Regions from separate parts of the Desulfosporosinus youngiae DSM 17734 genome, predicted to be linked through region 1. Evidence: riboswitches for the same ligand, from Rfam matches in the RefSeq annotation. Region 1 holds a riboswitch; each other region holds the start of a gene.
The links. A riboswitch is a leader RNA that binds a small molecule or an ion and turns the genes downstream of it on or off. The one in region 1 is predicted to bind cobalamin.
Positions count from the first base shown of each region.

Region 2: another riboswitch for cobalamin. It lies ahead of DESYODRAFT_RS12725 (bifunctional cobalt-precorrin-7 (C(5))-methyltransferase/cobalt-precorrin-6B (C(15))-methyltransferase); the one in region 1 lies ahead of DESYODRAFT_RS19760 (HAL/PAL/TAL family ammonia-lyase).
Region 3: another riboswitch for cobalamin. It lies ahead of thiC (phosphomethylpyrimidine synthase ThiC); the one in region 1 lies ahead of DESYODRAFT_RS19760 (HAL/PAL/TAL family ammonia-lyase).
Region 4: another riboswitch for cobalamin. It lies ahead of DESYODRAFT_RS13200 (zinc-dependent dehydrogenase); the one in region 1 lies ahead of DESYODRAFT_RS19760 (HAL/PAL/TAL family ammonia-lyase).

Region 1 covers NZ_CM001441.1:4,262,196-4,267,360, reverse strand. The annotation lists gene DESYODRAFT_RS19770 (ABC transporter ATP-binding protein) at 1-210, shown strand, start outside; gene DESYODRAFT_RS19765 (ABC transporter ATP-binding protein) at 207-1,934, shown strand; cobalamin riboswitch at 2,221-2,406, shown strand; gene DESYODRAFT_RS19760 (HAL/PAL/TAL family ammonia-lyase) at 2,691-4,253, shown strand; cobalamin riboswitch at 4,364-4,552, shown strand.
Region 2 covers NZ_CM001441.1:2,758,494-2,763,658, forward strand. The annotation lists gene DESYODRAFT_RS12705 (molybdopterin molybdotransferase MoeA) at 1-360, shown strand, start outside; gene DESYODRAFT_RS12710 (XdhC family protein) at 475-1,575, shown strand; gene DESYODRAFT_RS12715 (TOBE domain-containing protein) at 1,687-1,893, shown strand; gene DESYODRAFT_RS12720 (Uma2 family endonuclease) at 2,023-2,601, opposite strand; cobalamin riboswitch at 2,915-3,099, shown strand; gene DESYODRAFT_RS12725 (bifunctional cobalt-precorrin-7 (C(5))-methyltransferase/cobalt-precorrin-6B (C(15))-methyltransferase) at 3,239-4,510, shown strand; gene cobI (precorrin-2 C(20)-methyltransferase) at 4,510-5,165, shown strand, end outside.
Region 3 covers NZ_CM001441.1:629,433-634,597, reverse strand. The annotation lists gene purE (5-(carboxyamino)imidazole ribonucleotide mutase) at 1-308, opposite strand, end outside; gene bzaB (B12 lower ligand biosynthesis ThiC-like protein BzaB) at 419-1,717, opposite strand; gene thiC (phosphomethylpyrimidine synthase ThiC) at 1,933-3,219, opposite strand; cobalamin riboswitch at 3,368-3,549, opposite strand; gene DESYODRAFT_RS03015 (3'-5' exonuclease) at 3,657-4,484, opposite strand; gene DESYODRAFT_RS03010 (calcium-translocating P-type ATPase, PMCA-type) at 4,711-5,165, shown strand, end outside.
Region 4 covers NZ_CM001441.1:2,854,644-2,859,808, forward strand. The annotation lists gene DESYODRAFT_RS13180 (AraC family transcriptional regulator) at 1-239, shown strand, start outside; gene DESYODRAFT_RS13185 (DUF6144 family protein) at 366-914, shown strand; gene DESYODRAFT_RS29550 (hypothetical protein) at 1,297-1,428, shown strand; gene DESYODRAFT_RS13190 (hypothetical protein) at 1,491-2,237, shown strand; gene DESYODRAFT_RS13195 (Rpn family recombination-promoting nuclease/putative transposase) at 2,264-2,902, shown strand; cobalamin riboswitch at 2,945-3,121, shown strand; gene DESYODRAFT_RS13200 (zinc-dependent dehydrogenase) at 3,210-4,244, shown strand; gene trpD (anthranilate phosphoribosyltransferase) at 4,258-5,165, shown strand, end outside.

The DNA of each region.
Region 1 (5,165 bases):
AGCAAGAGCAAGACATTGATTGTTATCGCTCATCACCTGAACACCATTGTCAATGCCGATCAGATTGTTGTTATGGATCAGGGGTGTATGGCTGCCAGCGGCAAGCACAGCAAGCTGCTTGATACCTGCCCGCTTTACTCGGACATGGTGAAAGCACAGAATGAAGTGGATCATTGGGAAATCAAGCAAACGAAGGAGGTATCGGCATGATCAGAAAACTATTTTCGGTAGTGACGGGCAAAGGAAAAGCATTGATTGCAACAGCCACTCTGGCCTTCACTGCTGCCGGCCTTTTAGGGGCCTATCTCATGTATCTTGTGATTGATATGCTCAATAATATTCATACCTATAAAGACGGCAGAGAACTGACCGGGCTATGGATTGCTCTGTTTGGCATCGTGCTGCTCAAAACACTGATGGCTGTGGTGGCGGATATGTCCAAGCACTTTGCCGGTTTTGATGTAGTGCTTACTGTAAGGAAAAGCATTATAAACAGGCTTAAACAGTTTTCACTTGGCTTTTACAGCAAAGAGCGCCTGGGCAAAATCAGTACTATCATCCATAAGGATGTGGATAATTTGGAGGGTGTTGTGGGGCATTTCTTCTCCATTATGTTCTCTGATATCCTCATTGCGCTGCTCCTGGGCATCTGGTTATTTATGAAAAGTCCTTGGATGGGGTTGGCCATGGTATCCCTGCTGCCTTTAGCGGTGCTGATGCTGGGAATGGGTTTCCGCAAAAATCTCAAACTGCAGGAGAAAACCAATGACGATCTGGCGGATATGGTCAGCTTGTTTGTCGAATACACCAAAGGAATTCCCCTGATGAAAGCATTTTCCGAAAATGCGGCCTTTGAAACAAAACTGCGGAGCAGCATCGAAAGATTCGGAGTAAGTGCCCGGAGGCAATCTAAAACAGTTGCGGGCTATGTCGGCAGATTCTCATTTTTCTTCGAGCTTTCCTATGCGGTAATGATTATAGTAGGAGCATTAATGCTGCATCAAGGAAGCCTTAACTTTGAAACACTATTGATATTTATCATTTTCAGTGTGGAATTTTACAAGCCTTTCCGGAAAATTGAGAAGTACTGGCTGGACTACCTGCAGGTAAAGGACAGCTATCGACGGGTGGAAGGGGTGTTGGAGGCCCCCACTGTACCGGCGGCAGTTTTTCCAAGAAAAACAAGCGCTTTTGATATCACTTATGAAAAGGTTGATTTTTCCTATGAAACCGATGAGTTCGCGCTGAAAAATATCAATTTTAAGCTGCCTCAGGGAAGCTTGACGGCATTGGTAGGTCCCTCCGGCTCCGGGAAGACCACGATCACCAATTTGCTGCTGCGCTTCTGGGACATTGGAAGAGGTTCCATCCAGGTAGGTGGTGTGGATATCCGGGATATGGACTATGACGAGCTGCTTTCCAATATCAGTATTGTCATGCAGAATGTCGTGCTCTTCGCTGACAGTATCTATGAAAACATCCGGCTGGGCAACCGGAACGCAACACGGGAACAGGTTATCGAGGCGGCAAAAAAGGCACAAATCCATGACTTTATCGCCGGGCTGCCGGAAGGATATGATACAAGAGTGGGGGAAAACGGTGTGGGCTTATCCGGTGGTCAAAAACAGCGTATTTCCATTGCCCGCGCCTTCCTTAAAAATGCACCTATTGTTGTGTTGGACGAGATCACCAGCAATGTGGACCCTGTGAACGAGACCAAGATCCAAAAAGCCGTCAGTGCTCTGGCCAAGGGACGGACAGTGCTTGTCATTGCCCATCATTTGCGTACCATTCAGACCGCAGATCAAATTCTTGTTTTTGATCAGGGGAGTCTTGTAGAGCAGGGTGCCCATTCATTGCTCCTTGAGAAGGGAGGCTTGTATGCACAGCTCTGGAAAGCACAGGAGGTGGCCAAGGGGTGGAAGATCGCGTAATTGAGCTTTAGAATAAGGCAATCCGGCGAGGATAAGGTGATGTGCAAAGCATTGCTATACTCTCCTCCCCCGAGGGGGAAGAGAGCCTAAATGGTGCATCGATGCAACATTTGAACTACACCCAAGGGCTCATCCTTTTTGGGATTTCAGGGCCAAGGCGTTCAACCTGGATAAGTCTGAGTAGCGACTATTGTTCTCAGTTTCAAGGGGAAAATCATGCTTCAGCTCTGTTCAACTGTTTTAATGGTTGACATATTAGACTAATATACGATAACATTAAAACAATTGTATATTGGAAAATAAAGGTGCGCGTACTACATAGTACAGCTTAAAAGGGAAGCAGGTAAAATTCTGCACGGTCCCGCCACTGTAATGGGGAAATGTTTTATACTAATAGCCACTAGTCCTACCGGGAAGGCGTAAAGCATTGATGAACCAAAGTCAGAAGACCTGCCTTTGTTGAATGAACCAATAACTCTACGAGCGATAGGGGGTTCTATAAAGTAAGTGTTGTATTTAGGGAAATACACAGCCTCTTGGCGCTCATCGTCAAGGGGCTTTTTGAATTCAAAAAAGGGGAAGATAGGGCGTAACGGATGATAAGAGAATTATTAAACGAGATGGACGATCGCATCGGCAGTTTCACGCAGGGCTGTAATTTAAAATGTAGTCATTGTTATAACGTCAGCCTTACTGACCGATTTTATTTCTTAATTTCTTTTGTTCAATGATGGTTCCGTATAAAGGAGAGAATTCATGCATACGCATAGTCTGGAAAATACGCTAAAACGAGCTAAATGTATCAGTAAAGTGATATTAGGAGATAGCCCGATCGAGTTAAACCAATTTGTCGGAGTCGTACGATATAATGCCAAGGTAGAGTTTTCGGCTCAATACCGTGATAGAGTTAATCGTTCCCGATTTTTAGTGGATAAATTTACGAATGAAAACAGAATTATCTATGGTGTCACAACCGGATTGGGAGAAAATTGGAATAAAGCAGTATGTCCTGAAGACTCAGCGCTTTTACAAAGAAACACACTCCTGTCCCATGCCACCTCGGTAGGAGAACCTTTGGACAAAGAAGTAGTAAGGGGAATACTTCTGATGATGCTTTTAAACCTGGGACAAGCTTATGCCGGAGTTCGGATGGAAACTCTCGAGCAAATAGCAGGACTTCTCAATAATGGCATTATCCCGTTTGCACCAAAAGATGGTTCCGTAGGCTATCTAGGGCCGGAAGCTCACGTTGGCCTCGTTCTAATTGGGCTAGGTAAGGCTTGGTTTAACGATAATTTACTGCCCGGAGATAAAGTTCTTGAAGAGGCGGGTATGAAACCAATCGCTTTAGCAAGCAAAGAGGGCTTATCCCTTGTTTCTGGAACGACATCAATTACAGCACTAACTGCTTTAACATTATATGATGCAATTAATTATTCGAAAACAGCAGACATCTCTGCAGCCATGTCTTTAGAAGTATTAAAAGGAACCCTAGAAGCTTATGACCCAAGGATTCATGCTGTAAGACCACATGAAGACCAAATAAATACTGCTGAAAACATTAGAAATATATTGAAAGATAGTGAGATAATTGCCCAATACAAATCCTACAGAGTACAGGATGCTACGTCATTAAGAAATGTTCCTCAAGTACACGGGGCAGCTAAGAAGACAATCAAAGATGCATATCAAACAGTTCTTACTGAAATGAACTCCTGTTGTGATAATCCTTTAATATTTTCAGACAGCGAAGATGACGGACAGGTATTGATGGGATGTAATGCTGATGGTTCATTTGTTGGAATTGAAGCTGATTCTTTATGCATGGCCATGACGATGATGGCAAAAATGTCAGAAAGAAGAACCCATAGACTGGTTAACCCGCATGTAAGTGAGCTTCCCGCCTTTTTAATTAGAAATAATGGCGTAAATCACGGCTTCATGATTCCGCAATATACGTCAGCGGGTATCGTAGGTCAAATGAGAATATTTAGTCATCCAGCAACAATTGATAACGCCATTACAAGTGCATTTCAGGAAGATTATACGAGTATGGGTTATAATGCTGCATTAAAGGCCTATAAAACTGTAAACCTTTTGAAATATGTTTTAGCGATTGAATTAATGTGTGCTGCCCAAGCACAAGATTTTATTGCAGAACTTTTGCCATCCCCCACAACTTTAGCGGTGAAAAATCTAATCAGAAAGAATGTTCCTTTTCTCGAAAAGGATGAATTTTTACAGCCTTATATTGAGCATGTCTCCAGCCTCATCGCTGAAGAGAAAATACTTGATATAGTTGAAAATCTAAAATATTAACATCCATTTTTGCTATAGTAGCTGATACCCTGTTTATGTGACGTAGTAATCTTATCAGGTGTACTTCATGGTTGACACATGAGATTAAGATGCGTTAACATTATAGTAATTAAATATTTGAGAATAAAGGTGCGTGTACTTAAAGTACGGCTTAAAAGGGAAGCAGGTTAAAGTCCTGCACGGTCCCGCCACTGTAATGGGGAGATGTTTCATACAATAGGCCACTGGTTCATACCGGGAAGGCGTGATGTATTTAAATGAACCAAAGTCAGAAGACCTGCCTTTGTTAATGAACCAGTAACTCTACGAGCGATAGGGAGGTTCTATAAGTAAGTGTCGTATTTAGGAATATACACGGCCTCTTGGCGCTCATCGTCGAGGGGCTTTTTGAATTTAAAAAGGGGAAAGATGAGGGCGCGTAACGGATGATAACAGAAATTATAAAAACGAATGGGTCCTTCGCGTTTCGACGGTTCTGTTAAGGTATAAAATGATGGGGATATTCTGAGAGGGCGGAAGCAAAAACCATGGAGGTTTGACTCATTAGGGTCAACTTTGTGGTTTTTTTGTTTCTATACTGAGAGGAAGTGAAAGACAGTGCCTTAAAGTAAACTTGTTCAGTTAAAATTATAACTTTAAAATTTATTTTAAAAATAAGACATTAAGCAGGAATCTATGAAGAGTTTGTAGAATCAATGTACAAAATTATTTTAAATGCAGAACCACGAAGGTATTTGCAAAGACCATGGAGGTTTGACTCACTAGAGTCTGCTTCGTGGTCTTTTTTATTTTAAGCAAATTGTCGAAATTCCGACAGCTGATGAAAAATAATTAACAGAAATGGAGTGGATGCTGGTGTCCTGATCGATGTTGGGTTCAAGGAAGAATTTATCAGTCCAGATATTACTGAAC
Region 2 (5,165 bases), 1.5 Mb from region 1:
GCCGGCTCTAAACCTATTGTAGGCGCGGTTGGACCGACCATGGGCGCCGCATGTGCCGTTGAATGGTATGTAGGACCGCTGATCGACAAATATTTTTCTCAGCCAAGGATTGAACCCAGGCGATTAAAGGTGAAGCTGCTGGATGATATTCTTGGGCCAATACCCTTTGCCTGGCTGGAAGTACAGAAAACCGGCGGATCTTATGTAGCCAGACCAATAGGACGCTTTGCTTCTATGTCCAGGCTGATTCGATCCAACGCCACTCTCAGTACACCAGGAAAGAGTAAAGGATATAAGGCAGGGGAAATTGTGGAAGTGGAATTGCGCTATTCGCCGGAATGGAATAGGCAGCTATTTTAATTCCTGGAAATGTATTGCTCGGATCAATAGACCTTATTTCCCGACATTCAAAGGAGAGAAACGAAAGATGCCTTTACATGAGCTTTGGAAGGCTGATCTAGGAGGACAAGATTGATGGAAAAAGAGATATACCTCGGGCTGAAAAAGGTATTTGATCAGAGCTTGGAGGCTGCCTTGATTACTGTAATCAGTGTGTTGGGGTCAACTCCTCGCAAGTCCGGAGCAAAAATGCTGGTTTTTCCTGACGGAACGGCAATTGGAACCATCGGTGGCGGATGTGGCGAGGCCGAGGCCAGGCGGGAGGCGTTTAGTGTTATAGATTCATACACACCTATCAGGCATTCTTTAAATATGACGGCGGACATTGCCCAAGAGGAAGGAATGGTCTGCGGAGGGGTCATGGAATTATTCATTGACTATTTGGGTCCTCAAAGTGATAGGGAACAGATCAATCTACGGAAAGATTATCTGTCAGCTTTAGAGAATAATAGAAATCCCCTGCTGGTAACAGTGATTGAAGCGACTGCGGAAGGATTGCTGGGGAGAAAGCTGTTCATTAAGAATAACGGAGACATTTTCGGCGATCTTGGTTTAGAAAAGCTGAACAGAGCTGCTATAGATAGTGCCAAAATAAGTCTCGGAAGAAGCCAACCCTTACTAATTAGTTTGGATTCTGAGTTCAAGCAATGTGAAACCTCAGTGACAAAAGCGGCTTTCCGGTTGCTGATTGAGCCTCCGGCGACGGTGGTGGAATTGTTGATTCTAGGTGCGGGGCATATCGCAGTCCCCCTGGCAGCGATGGCGAAAATGGTTGGGTATGAGGTTACGGTGGTCGATGATCGTCCATCCTTTGCTAACTCTGCCCGCTTTAGCACCTGTGATACCATTATCTGTGACGATTTTGAACGGGCAATTGAAGCTATAACTATAAATCCGCAGACGTATATCGTGATTATTACAAGGGGGCATCGCCATGACAAAATATGCCTGCGGAAAGTGATTGATCAGCCGGCCGCCTATATCGGGATGATTGGCAGCCGCAAAAGGGTTAAAGCCATAAAAGCTGACTTGGAGGAAGAGGGAGTCTCCAGCGAATCGTTAGAAAAACTGTATTCACCCATCGGTCTGAAAATCGGAGCAGAGACTCCTGAAGAAATAGCCGTAAGCATTCTCAGTCAGTTAATTAATGTACAGAAAAGGACAATTGAATCGTAGAAATACTCAGGAGTTATGTAAAAATGGTTTTGTGTATGTAAAATTTTGGTTTGGTCATACTAACGTATGTCGCTTGGCTGCGATCATACTTGTGTGGCGGAGGTGATACATATGCAATTATCAACGAGAAATCAGCTTAAAGGGACAATTAAGGAAATAAAGAAAGGTCCGGTATCGACTGAAGTGATTATAGACGTTAGTGCACCAGCTGAAGTAGTCGCTTCAATTACCACTGGGTCGGCAGATTCGATGGGATTAAAAGTTGGAGAGGACGTCACCGCTCTTGTTAAAGCAAGTTCTGTTATGATCATGAAATAATGGAGTCAGGTCACAAGATTGATAGACTGCATAGTTAAATGGCAATGGGAAAACGCGAACAAACCTTTCGTGCTATCGCAGTCGAAAGGTTTGTTATTTTCATAATTTTAAGGAGACCGGAGCATAGTCTTAGGAAAAAACATCTTGAAGTTCGATAATAAGGTCTGCGAAAATACCTACGATCATTGAATCTTGTTCGGTATACACTTCCGGTCTGGAGTATTTACCCTCATTTGTAAGATGAAACACAGCTAAAGTGTTTTGCTCCGGATATACGATCCAGTACTCTAGAATACCTGCACGCTCATACAGGTTGAATTTTTCTTTAAGGTCTTTTTGAAAGGTGGAGGGGGAAGTAATCTCAACAACCAGATCAGGGCTGCCTTGACACCCACGATCATCCAATTTATTCTTGTCATATACCACGACAATATCCGGCTGAACAACGGTAGAAATCTGTTCGTCACTCTCTTGCATTTGGGGCAGGCGTACATCGAAAGGCGCAGCGTAAACCCGGCAAGGTTTGCCTTTTAAATAATTATTAAATAGTGTATGCAGCTGACCGGAGATCTCCTGATGCTTGCGCGAAGGGGCAGGGGTCATATTGTAGGCTATACCATTCAGCAATTCCCAGCGTTCATCTTCGGGCCATGTGAGGTAATCCCCGTACGTGAACCTTTGTTTTGAGGGCGGCAGACTCTTAGCCAAGGAGATACCCCCTTTTTTAACATTTGTTTCCTAACGTTAATTTAACACATCATCCAGTTCGGAACAAGAATGATGGATACAACTTACGGACTGAATAATGTTTATAGCAAATTCTAAAAGGATCAGATTATGATTATAACCAAAAGCACAAACCTTTAGGAATAACGGATAGTTGTGAAGGACGTTAATTCTGAATGTTTACAGGAATGTCTCATTAATCACAATTTTTTTATAGATTATCCTATTTGAAAAAGAGGAATTTAGTATATACTTATAGAATATACAACTATCAGTCGAATAACCAGTCATGAATTTAATATTGTCGTCTTAAGGTTCCTTATGCAAGAGAGGATCAAAAAGGGGAAGTCGGTGAAAATCCGATGCGGTCCCGCCACTGTAAACAAGGAGTTCTCTTCAGAAATCCGACGATCAAATTACGGATGAGGGAAGAGAATGATGATATGAAGCCAGAAAGCCTGCCTTAAGTAACATCACAAACCTACGAGCGATGGGAGATGTGTGTGTTTATAAAGGTAAACCATACGAGCTGCTCAGGCTCGTTTTTTTAATGCCCATACTATTAGGAAGGATTCTCTAATTTCTGAAACAACGACAAATTATGGAAGAGGAGTAATGTATGCTACAGGTCATTGGTATCGGCCCCGGAAGGCCGGAATGGTTGCCCCCTGCAATTTACGAACTTGTAAAAAACTGCGAGATTTTAATCGGTGGGTCCAGGGCTCTTGAACTCTTTCCGGATTTCGCAGGACGCCGGTATACTCTATCCGGTAACCTGGCCAGCAGTGTCGAAGTTATTCGGAGTGCACTTCTTGAAAAGAAAATGGTCGGGGTACTTGTTTCCGGCGACCCTGGGTTTTTTAGTTTTTTACCCAGATTAAAGAGGGAATTTCCAGAAGAGCGAATCGATGTCCATCCTGGAATCAGTTCTCTGCAATTTGCTTTTGCCAGAGCGGAGCTTCCCTGGCAAGAGGCGACGTTTGCCAGTGTTCATGGCCGGGAGTTATCCGTACTTCCGCAAGTGATAACTCATCCAACAGCGGTTTTAACCGGCGGGGAAAATACCCCTCAGAAAATTGCCCAACTCTACTTGGACCGCGGCTCTAATCCAATCATATCCATCGGGAATGCCCTTGCTTATCCGGAGGAATTTTGGGCGACAATGGATGCCGTGCAATTAGCTCAGGAAACGACCTTGTTAAAGAATGCAATTGTTATTCTTCATCCTGCCGGCGGGCAGGATAGCGATCCTTCGTTCAATCAGGCTGGAAATCAGCATCCCCAGTCCCTTAAGTATTCTACCAAAAAAGCTCCCGGGTCCAGGCTGGGAATACCAGATGAAGAGTTTCTGCGGGGCAAGGTTCCCATGACCAAGTCTGAAATTCGTGTGCAAGTACTCGCCAAAGCCCAAATTTCGAAACAAGACTGTGTCGTGGATATTGGGGCGGGTACAGGGAGCATTAGTATTGAAGCCGCAGGTCTGGCATCTGAAGGGGTCGTTTATGCCATCGAACATAATCCTGAGGCTCAAGAACTCATTCTTGCCAATCAACATAAGTTTGACGTCTCAAATCTCCGCTTGATTCGTGGGGCGGCACCTAATGTTTTCCCTGAGCTGCCTCCCGTCGATGTCTGTATTATTGGCGGGAGTAATGGGCGTTTAGCGGAAATTCTGAAGACCCTTCCCCTTGTTGAAGGGGGAAGAATCGTGATCACTGCAGTTACGATCGAAACTGTTGCTCAAGGCTTAAAATTTCTCACAGACTTTAATTATCAGGATATTGACACCGTGTCAATTCAAGCAGTTCGCTGGAAAGCAGTTCAAGATTTGCATATGGCACAAGCCTTAAATCCAATCTTTATAATCTCAGCACGAAAAGGGGAAAAGTGATGAATACAACTTGGGGAAAATTCTATGGAGTCGGAGTCGGCCCCGGCGACCCTCAGCTCCTGACCTTGCAAGCCGTTAATGTCCTTCAGTCGGTTGATCTGGTAGCTATCCCAAAATCCAAGCTGGACCGGGAAAGTGTAGCCTGGGATATCGCTAAAACTCATTGTCCCGCCAATGTCCGGCTGGTCGAACTTGAAATGCCCATGACCTCGGATCAGCAAGTTTTAGCAAAGGCTTGGCTGGATGGAGCCCAAACTATCTTAGCTGAATTGAAGCAGGGAAGATCTGTGGCCTTTATTACACTGGGTGATCCTTCCCTTTACAGTACTTACAGTTACTTGCTGAACAATCTCCAGGATGAATTGCCCCAGGAGTGTATTGTCACGGTACCTGGGATCACAGCTATGGCAGCTGCAGCGGCTCGAATCAACTTGCCCCTTGCCACAGGGGATGAACCTCTCCTGGTTTTGCCAAGTACCGAAGATGTGGGAGAATATCTTGATTTCCCTAATTTGGTCTTAATGAAAGTCTCCCGAAGGCTGCCGGCAATGCTGACTCTTCTTGAAGAACGCGATAGAAAAGCAGTCTTGTTAACCCGCCTGGGACAATCCGAAGAGAAGATCCGCTGGGAACCTAACCCTAAGGATTTCCAATC
Region 3 (5,165 bases), 2.0 Mb from region 1:
TGAACGATGGAGTAAAGGGCGTCGATTCCTTCCAAGGCACCGCTCTTCATCGGAACACCAATCACAGGTAAAATCGTGGCCCCTGCTACAACTCCCGGCAGATGAGCAGCTAAACCGGCTGCCGCGATAATGAGTTTTCCGCCCTGGGTTTCAAACCCTTTCACCCAATCGACCGTTCGTTTCAGTGCCCTTTGGGGGGAAGAAATGATAACTTCAAAAGAAACTTCATATTGACTAAGAACTTCCAAGGCTTCCTCCATCACGTCATAATCAGAATCACTTCCCATGATAACCCCAACTTGGTTCACATGCCTCAACCTCCTTGAAAAGAGCCGGCTCGGCCCGCGAATGTCTTATTAACCTCCTGACCCGGCCGGCATTACGTTTATTTGTAAACAAAAGCTTTGATTTTATATTGCTAGCAGCATCCACCCGTTTTTCCAAGGTGTTCTCCGACCAATTTCATGGCACAAAAACCACCACACATAGAACAGGCTTCTGCCCCCTCCTCGTTACGCTCTCCTCGAATTCTCCGGGCTGTTGGAGGGTCGATTGACAGCTCAATCTGTTTATCCCAATCTAAGGCTTTACGGGCCTTAGCCATGGCTAAATCCCATTCCCGGGCACCCTTAACACCTTTAACTATATCTGCCGCATGGGTGGCCAGGCGCGTAGCAATGACTCCCGCGTGCACATCTTCAGCCGTTGGCAGTCTAAGATGTTCAGCAGGTGTGACATAGCATATGAAGTCTGCCCCTGCAATGGCCGCGGCATTAGCCCCGATAGCTCCTGTAATATGGTCATATCCCGGCGCGATATCCGTGACCAAATTTCCGAGGATATAATAAGGGACATGATGACAGAGTTGTTTTTGGAGTAAGATGGTTGCCGGGATTTGATCCACCGGCACATGCCCCGGACCTTCGACCATCACCTGAACCCCTGCATCCAGGGCCCGTTTCACTAGTTCCCCAGCCACAACCACTCCTTGAACTTGGGCGCGGTCCAGAGAATCTTCGATACAACCAGGGCGAATAGCATCGCCAATACTAAGGGTTACATCATATTTTTTGCAAATCTCAAGTACACGATCAAATTGAGCATAGAGGGGATTTTCTTGCCCATGGTGGAACATCCAGCCCGTTAAAAAAGCTCCGCCGCGACTTACAATATCTGTGATTCGTCCTTGATTTTTTAATCGTTCAACAATGGACATATTTAAGGCAGCATGAATCGCCATAAAATCAATGCCGCGCTCGGCCTGACGTTCAATCATCTCGAACATATCCTCTACCTTCATATCCACGACGCTTCCGTATTTAGCAATGCTTTCCATTCCTGTTTGGTAGGTTGGCACGGAGCCAATCGGTAATGTGAAGGTATTCAGCACCTGACGGTGAAAGGCATCCACATCCCCGCCAATGCTTAATTCCATGATGGCATCCGCACCAGCCGCTATAGCAACCTTTATTTTATGAAGCTCATCTGAAAAGTCCACACAATCAGGCGACGTTCCGACGTTAGCATTTACTTTGGTGCGAAGTCCTTCTCCGATCGCGATTGCAACCGAGTTCTTTCGTTGCTTGTTCTTTAAAATCACGACTCGGCCTTGAGCGACCTTCTCACCTAACTCATCCGCCCTAAGCCCTTCAACCTTTGCTAATCTCTCCACCTCAGGGGTAATAATTCCTTGTCTCGCTTTAATAAGTTGGGTCATTTCAATCTCTCCATTCTTAATTAAATTTTATCGCGTTAAGATTCCACGTCTCTCCATGGCTGTTCCCTATGTCTGCTTCGCCGAAACCCCTTTCCAAGCAGAGAATACTTAGCGGCGAAGGAATAGACTTCCCTAAGACACGAGTCCGGCTTCAACTGAACGAATTCGCTTGGGCACGATGCATCCTGCCCCTATATCGAACTTCGAACCTCGCGCTAACACTCCCACGGCAGTTCTTGAAAGAACTCGCCGGCCACAGCCATAGCACAGTCCTTTTCACATTTATGGCAGAAAGGTTTTTCACTTGAGTGGAAATCTGTAAGCCTTTCCTGATCTAAAGCTAAGGTTTTCTGGGCCTCTACATTCTGATCCCGCCGTGCTTGACTCATTTTAAGGTCCCAATCTTCAGCTCCCGGGTACCCTTTAGCGAGATCAGCGACGTGAGCAGCAATACGTGAAGCCACCACCCCCCGGTAGACATCCTGAGCATCCGGATAACCTATATGTTCTGCAGGTGTGACATAGCAGAGAATGTCCGCTCCGGCAGCTCCAGCCATAGCCCCCCCAATAGCTGCGGTAATTTCGTCATATCCTGGAGCAATATCTGTCGATACCGGACCGAACACAAAATACGGAGCACCTTGACAAACTTGTTTTTCTAATTTAACGGTTGCCGCAATTTGATTCGGTGGAGTGTGACCGGGCCCCTTAATCATGATTTGCACCCCTGCCTCCCTGCTGCGCTTTACCAACTCACCTAAAATGACGAGTTCTTCGGCTTGGGAACGGCATAATGAATCGGCACCTGCACCCGGTCTCATGGCATCTGCTAAACTTAAGGTCACTTCGTACTTTTTAGCAATTTCCAGTATGCGGTCGAACATCGTATACAAAAAATTTTCCTGATCATGATAAAGCATCCAGCCCATCAGCAAGGACCCTCCCCGGCTCACCAGATTAAGGACTCTCTGATCATTCTTAGCCGTTTTCAATAAACCGGAATGAAGAGCACTATGCAAAGCCATAAAATCTACTCCATCAGCCGCTTGGCGTTCCATAACCCTGAAAAAATCCTCCGGCACAAGCGCTAAGGCTGAACCCTTAGCCTGAACCGCTTCAGCAAAGGCCTGATAAACCGGCAGTGTGCCTAAAGGCAATGGTACTCTTTTGATAATTTCCCGCCTTGCCTTGTCCATATCTCCGGCTGTACTTAAATCCATAATCGCATTCGTTCCCGCCCTGATGGCCTCATCCACTTTAATTAGTTCTTCCTCCAGACTATCCTCGTCAGAAGCCAGGCCGATGCTGGCACTAACCTTAGTACTTAATCCATGTCCGAACCCTTGAGGATGTGCGGGCTCGTGATGACGGTTATAAGGAATAACAATCTGTCCCTTAGCAACCCGTTCCATCAATAGTTGCACATTCATTCGTTCATTTTGAGCTATCAAGAAAAACAGTGGAATTTCTTCACCCCTTTGGGCCATTTCCATTAACGTCACTTCATTAACTTCTCCTTTCTTATTTGGTTTTTGTTACCTTGCCAAGTCATTCTGAAAAATTGATAAAATAAAAAAGCCTCTAATCACACAGTGACTAGAGACTTTTCCATAATCTCATCCACGCTACTCTTGGTTCTTCGACAAGGTAGACTCAGCTTAACTACAGGCAGGTCTCCTGGCTTACGGATCAACACGATAAAGCACCTTCCGGGAATTACCCCGTGGTTATACTTACTTCTTGCTCCCCGTTTACAGTGGCGGGACCGCATCGGACTTACACCGACTTCCCTATTCTCCTCATAATGAGGCACCTGCAGTTATCAAATTTTTAAAACTTTCTAAGTATAGTATAAAGAATCGACGTTTATTTGACAAGGATTATTTTGTCAAAATTAACATTAACGAAGGTTGTTATAAAAATTCTTTAATATGAGATTTTATGAATCGACTGCAGTTTCGGCTTTATATATAGAATTCTTCGATACAATCGAATACTCTCCATTAGTGTTAGTAATCCTCGACATATGTCGTATAGGAAGGTTACAACTGTCACAGTATCCCTGCGCAAAATATTTTTTTACCTTAGTAACTTCCTTCGTTTTTTGTAAAACTCTGCCGCATTGCGGACATGTGATATTCACTTTATCTAATAAGGCTTTCAGCTCTTTAACCTTTTCTTCGCTTTCCATCTGTAACTTTTCCCAATTGATGATCACCTGCTCAGAAAAATCATAGATTTTCTTGAAGATTTCCGCTGTATAAAAGGCATCACTTAAGGCATGGTGAAAGGGCAATGTTTTTTCGATTTCCAGGGCTTCCACTGCGCTTTCTAAACTCGGTTGTTTGTTTAGACCCCTAAATTTCATATAAATTTGCTGAATATTAATAAACTTATTAAAGGATAATGACTGCATACCAAAAAACCGGCTATTGTCCCTTAAACCTAAAATATCATCATGTCCCCAAGAGCATAATACAGAGTCCTCTCCTACCCATGAATTGAAGCTCTCGATTGTTTGAACGAAAGGGGTTCCTTGTTTGACCTGCTTAGTATTAATTGTCGTTTTCTTCTTAACATAGGGATTAATCCTCTTATAAATTACGGGCTTAATAAGGGCATTGAACTCGCCAATGCTCTCTAAACGCTCGTTTAGTTTGACAGCACCAATCTGAATAATTTCGCTTTTCAGGGCGGGATTAGCATAATCCCATTCATTGAATTTAAAAAACATATTAAATTCCAAATCAAATACTATATAAGTCATTGCATCCTCCTCTGCCACTCGTTTATTATAATCCTTCCGAACAATAAACGCACTTATTTGCTTGATATTCTTTTGTATGACGATCATAGTATTTTGCAGGAATCAGGTCATATAATATGATAAAGGATCTAAGTAACAAGGGATTTCGGTGAATGTCGCGCAAATCCTTAATTAAATAGGTCTTTTTTTTTATTTTCTGCGAATACTTAATCAAGAGGTGATATTAATGTGGTTCAATCAAAGTACCGAAGATGTCCTAAAAGAATTGGAAGTGAATTCAAGCACCGGTTTGTCCGAGAATGACGTCATAAAGAGACGAGAAACCTACGGTTTAAACGAGTTAGTAACTAAAAAGCCTAAAACCTTAATTCGAATTTTTCTTTCCCAATTAAACAATATCATGATTTACATTCTAATCGGTGCTGCCCTCATCTCGGGATTTATCGGAGAAATAAGCGATGCTGTAATTATTGGAATTGTGATTCTTATAAATGCTATCGTCGGAGTCATCCAAGAATCTAAGGCGGAAAAAGCTCTCGATGCCTTGAAAAAACTCTCAACACCAAAGGCTTTAATCAAAAGGGATGGAATCTCCAAAGAAATTCCATCTCAAGAAGTCGTTCCTGGAGATGTGGTGATCATCGATGCCGGAAGATATATCCCCTGTGACCTTCGTCTTAT
Region 4 (5,165 bases), 1.4 Mb from region 1:
TGACGGCGGATGAGTTCTGGGCACCAGAAAATATAACAACGATAAAAGGCGGCAAGTTCGCAATTTATCATTATGAAGGAAAAATACGTGACATATTCTGCTCGGTACAGGGGGTATTCAGCATCTGGCTGCCCGAGAGCGGCTATATCATGGATAAGCGATACGGCTTGAACATCTATCAAAAGATCGACGGAAACAGCGAATATGTAAGCATGGATTTATGTATCCCGGTTAAATAAATTAGAGCAAGAATTCAGAAGTAATGAAACAGACTTTTCTCTATAATGAGAGCAATCCGGGCACGGAGCTTCTCTTGGAGAAAGGTCTGTTTTATTTTAGCGAAGAAAACGTATGGAGGTATGGAAATGTTTGATGTAAGAAAAATTCAGGAGCAAATCATTTTTGAGGCCGTCAGGAAGCAGAGCGAGGCCGGGACGGCAGCCGAAATTGTATACGGGAAAGATGGAACAGCAAAAGGTGAAACTAATGCCGATTGGGTAAAATCCACGATGTGCCGATTGGAAGACAAATTTGACCAAGAAAGGACAAAACAGATCCGGATGAACTGCCAGTGCGGTTACGGAATGGACGAGAAGCTGGCCCTTTTGAATGAACTGAAAACCGCCGCGTCAAACATGGAAGAATTTGCTGCTTCTGACAAGGCCAAGGCTGCGGGCCTGTTTTGTGAAAACGGCCAACTATTGCTGCAGTTTTTATTTTGCCCCTGCCCCATGCTTGCTGACGTGGACAAATTAAAAACAAAAACCTGGTGCCAGTGTACGACAGGGTACAGTAAAGTCCTTTTTGAAAAAGCCTTTGGGTGCATGGTCGATGTAGAACTATTGAAAAGCATAAAAAGCGGGGACGATATCTGCCTTATGAAAATCATCCCTCATGGCCTTATCTGGAACTAAAGCGGCAAAAATGTGATAATGACCGGAAACGATTTTGTCAAAGGAGTATCCCCTGGCTATCAACTACTGCGCGGAAGCCGGAGCAGGAGAGCTTGTCTCCTCAAATTCGGATTCGAATCCGAATTTGAGGAGACAAGCAGTACTTCTTTTTGGTGTCCCAAAAGGAGACCTATATCACTTATAGTTGTAACTGTTGGCAGTAAAAGCATTTTATTTCTGTTGACTTATTGTTTGAAATTTATACAATTTATAGTGAGTAGTGTATAAATTTCCATTTAGATTTACTGAAAGAGGCAGTAAAGTGATGCTGCCCGAAAGTTAGATTGGAAGCTATCTCTGTCAATGTGACCGGCCTTGAGAAAAGTTCCTGCGTAGAATTGAAATGGCAAATTTTCCTCTTAGAGGAGAAAAGTGCCCTTGGTCGGAAGAGCTGCCGGCTTATGTCAGTGAATTTCTCGAAAAGGCCAAAGAGGAATTGGTGGAAGCCTATGAGGAAAATTTAAGAAAGCGTTAGTTGAGGTTTGGGAAGGAAACAGGCGGTTGCCGCTAAGAGTGGCGGAGGAAGAGGGTGGAAATGTGAAGAAAGTGATATTCCTAAGCATTGTTCTGGCTGTTTTTTTCTTAAGTGGCTGCAATAACAGCAATAATCCAGGTAATCCGGGCAAAGAGGGGAATAAGCCGGGTGAGGATATCAGCTCAGTCATAAATTCCAAAGGGGGACAAAATTCAGCCGAATTTGTACCGGACTGGTTATATCAGTCATTGCTGGCTAAATTTGATTTGGATGCTGAAAATGAGTTGGAGCTGCCAAGAGAAGCTATCACTTTGGCCCAGGTTAATATGAAGAATTCCGCCGGACCCCAAATAGCCGCTTATGTAACCTTGGATCGTGTGGAAGGGTATTTCCTGCTCTATGAGTTCGCTGAAGGCAATTATAAGGAAGTCTATTCCTTGCACCAGCCGGTATACGGGCTGCAGGTCTATGGCGGCTGGGGAGGAAAGCAAATGATTGCCTTTGTTTCGGGTCATGGGGGGACGGGTTATCAGGAAAACTATTTTCATCTTATCAGTTATACTAAGGACGGCTACAAAGAAATCTGGTCCGGATTAGCAGAGAAGATGGAGTTCGTCCAGCTGCCTTATCGCAGAACTGTGGGTTCTCTTAATCTGTCCATGGATAATCAGTTATTGATCTATTCGACAATGAACCATGAATACGCTAAACCGGAGGAGGATATTACCAATCCGGATAGAGTTGCCAAGTCGGTTGAGTTGTATCGTTACGATCCCCAGGCAGAACAATTTGTCGCAAGTTCCAACTGAGTGAGTGACCACCGCTTCGGTGAAGAATGCTATTCCTTTTAATTCAAATATTGCCGACAGAATTTATGCCTGAAAGAACCATGTTCTACTGGTCGAAGATGTACACAGGCCAAATAAAGCCGGGAGATACCTATGCCAAGTTAAAAAAATGTATCACCATTAATATTGTCGATTTCAGATGCACCCCGCTTCAGAAGTTGCACTCCAGCTATCATTTAATTGAGGACGAAGCAGGATACAAGTTGACCGACATATTAGAGGTACACTTTCTGGAGATCATAAAACTGGCAGATAAAGAGATTCCAAGAGGTGAGAATGATAAGGTCATTGAATGGATGGAATTTTTGGATGCCAAATCAAAAGGAGTGATAGAGATGTTGGCTGAAAAGAATAAAGACATTAAAAAAGCTTATGACATTTTGCAGATCATCAGTAAAGATGAAAAGGCAAGAATGCTGTACGAGGCCAGAGAAACCGAGCTGCATGACCAGCTGACGAGGATAGAGTCAGCGAAGAATAAAGGCAAGGCAGAAGGAAAAGCGGAAGGCAAAGCAGAGGGAAAGGTGGAAGTTGCGAAGAAGCTTCTGGATCTGGGTATGGAGGTCTCAATGATAGCTCAAGCAACAGGTATGAAGGAAGAAGAAGTTAAGCGCCTAAAAGATTAACCCCCTTGACGCCATCCATTTTGCGGATATAATAGTAATTATTAAGAATAGATTGTCTTAGGTGCCCTGCTAAAGGGAGAATAGGGAACCGGGTGCAAGTCCCGGACGGGCCCGCCACTGTAAAGGTAAGCCGATGTCAACAACCACTCCGGTTTTGGGGGAAGGGACATAAGGGCGATGAACCTGAGTCAGGAGACCTGCCTGAGATAAGAGAGGCCTTTAACGAGAAAAAGGTTCTGTGAGGATGATGGAAAATCCACGCTATGAGTAGTGTGGATTTTTTTGTTTTTAAAAAAGGAGGATCAAAATGAGAGCGGCTGTACTGGAAGCTATTGAAACGTTGACCCTGACAGAGGTGGATACTCCTCAATGCGGAGAGGGGGAAGTCCTCATCCGGACCCAGGCCTGCGGAATCTGCCGCACGGATCTGAAATGCTTAACTCAGGGGCAAAAAGATTTAAAGGTCCCGCGGATTCTGGGACACGAAATTGCCGGGATTGTGGCTGCCAAGGGTCCGGGTGTCAGTCAGGTCTCCCTGGGGGACAGGGTTCAGGTAGCTCCCGGAATACCCTGCGGTACCTGCAGTTATTGTTTGAGAGGTCAGGATAATCTCTGCGATTCGATGAAGATTATTGGCTTTCATCTGAATGGCGGCTTCGCCGAGTATTTATTAGTTCCGGCCAGGGGGGTTAAAAACGGCGTACTGCAAAGGATACCCGATCATGTTTCCTTTGCAGAAGCTGCCCTCACTGAGCCTTTGGCCTGTTCAGTTAACATGCAAAGCTCTTTAAATGTCTCAGATGAGGACTCGCTGCTTATTATCGGGGCAGGGCCTTTGGGGATTTTAAATGCTAAATTAGCCCGAGCCAATGGTGTCAGGAAAATTATAGTAGCCGAGATTAACGAAAGGAGAATCAAGCAGGCGGAGAAATTGCCTATTGACTGTGTGATCAACGTCAAAGAAAAGGATTTAGTTAAAGAAATCATGGCGCTGACCAAGGGGGCGGGAGTGGATGCGGCAATTCCCTGTTGTCCGGGTCTGGAAGCTTTTAGTCAGGGCCTGAATGCTTTAGCCAAAAGAGGACGCCTGGGCTTTTTCAGTGGTTTAATAGGCAATACAGTCCCAGGCTTTGACTTGAATACTATCCACTACAAAGAGCTGTTGGTTTTGGGAGCTTATGGCTGCTCTTTGTCTCATAACAGAAAAGCCCTGGCGCTGATTGCGGAAGATAAGGTCAGGGTGAAAACTATGATCAGCCGCAAACTTCCTTTAGATGAAGTGGGAAGTGGTTTGGAAATGGTGCGCAGGATGTCTGAAACATCCATCATTGTTGAGTTTTAAGGAGGAAATGCTTATGTGTGCAGAAAAAGCTAAAGAATTCGGGTCCGTCATAACCAGGCTCATTCAGTCCCAAAACATCACCAGGAAGGAAGCCAAAGCCGTGTTTTCAGAAATCCTCCGCAATGAGCCCTCGCCTATGAATCAAGGCGCCTTTCTGGCTGCTCTGGCGGCCAAAGGTGAAACGGCTGAGGAGATTGCGGGAAGCTGGGAGGCTATCTATGAACTGGATACAGTCAAGGTGAATCCTGAAACAGAGCTGCCTTTAGTGGACAATTCCGGTACCGGAATGGACTCATTTAAAACCTTTAATATCAGCACGGCTGCTTCAATTATTGCCGCAGCCAATGGAATCAGAATGGCAAAACACGGCTCCAGGGCTATTACCTCCTATTGCGGCACGATTGACATTCTGGAAGAACTGGGTGTGGATGTGGAATGCCATCCGGAAATAGTCAAAAAAAGCATTGAAAAAGCAGGAATTGGTATTTTTAATGGCATGAGTCCCCAGGTTCATCCCCAGGCTTTAGGCAGAATTCTGGCGCAAATTTCTTTCGGCACGGTCCTTAACATCGCTGCCTCTCTGGCCAACCCGGCCCTGCCCCAATACGGGGTGCGCGGGGTGTATGCCAAAGAAATGCTGGAACCCGTGGCCCGGGTCATGAAGGAGATTGGCTACAAAAAGGCCCTGGTAGTTCATGGAGTGACTGAAGACGGTACCTTAGGCATGGATGAAGCCTCCAATTTGGGAGAAACTTTTATTGCCGAATTAAAAGAAGACGGAAGTATCCTCAAGTACTCCTTTACTCCCGAAGACCTGGGAATCAAGAGAGGTAGGAAAGAAGAGATTGCTTCCCTCAATAACCTGAAAGAAGAAACTATCCGCATGCTGGCCTTGTTAAATGGAAAGGATTGGGGAGCCCG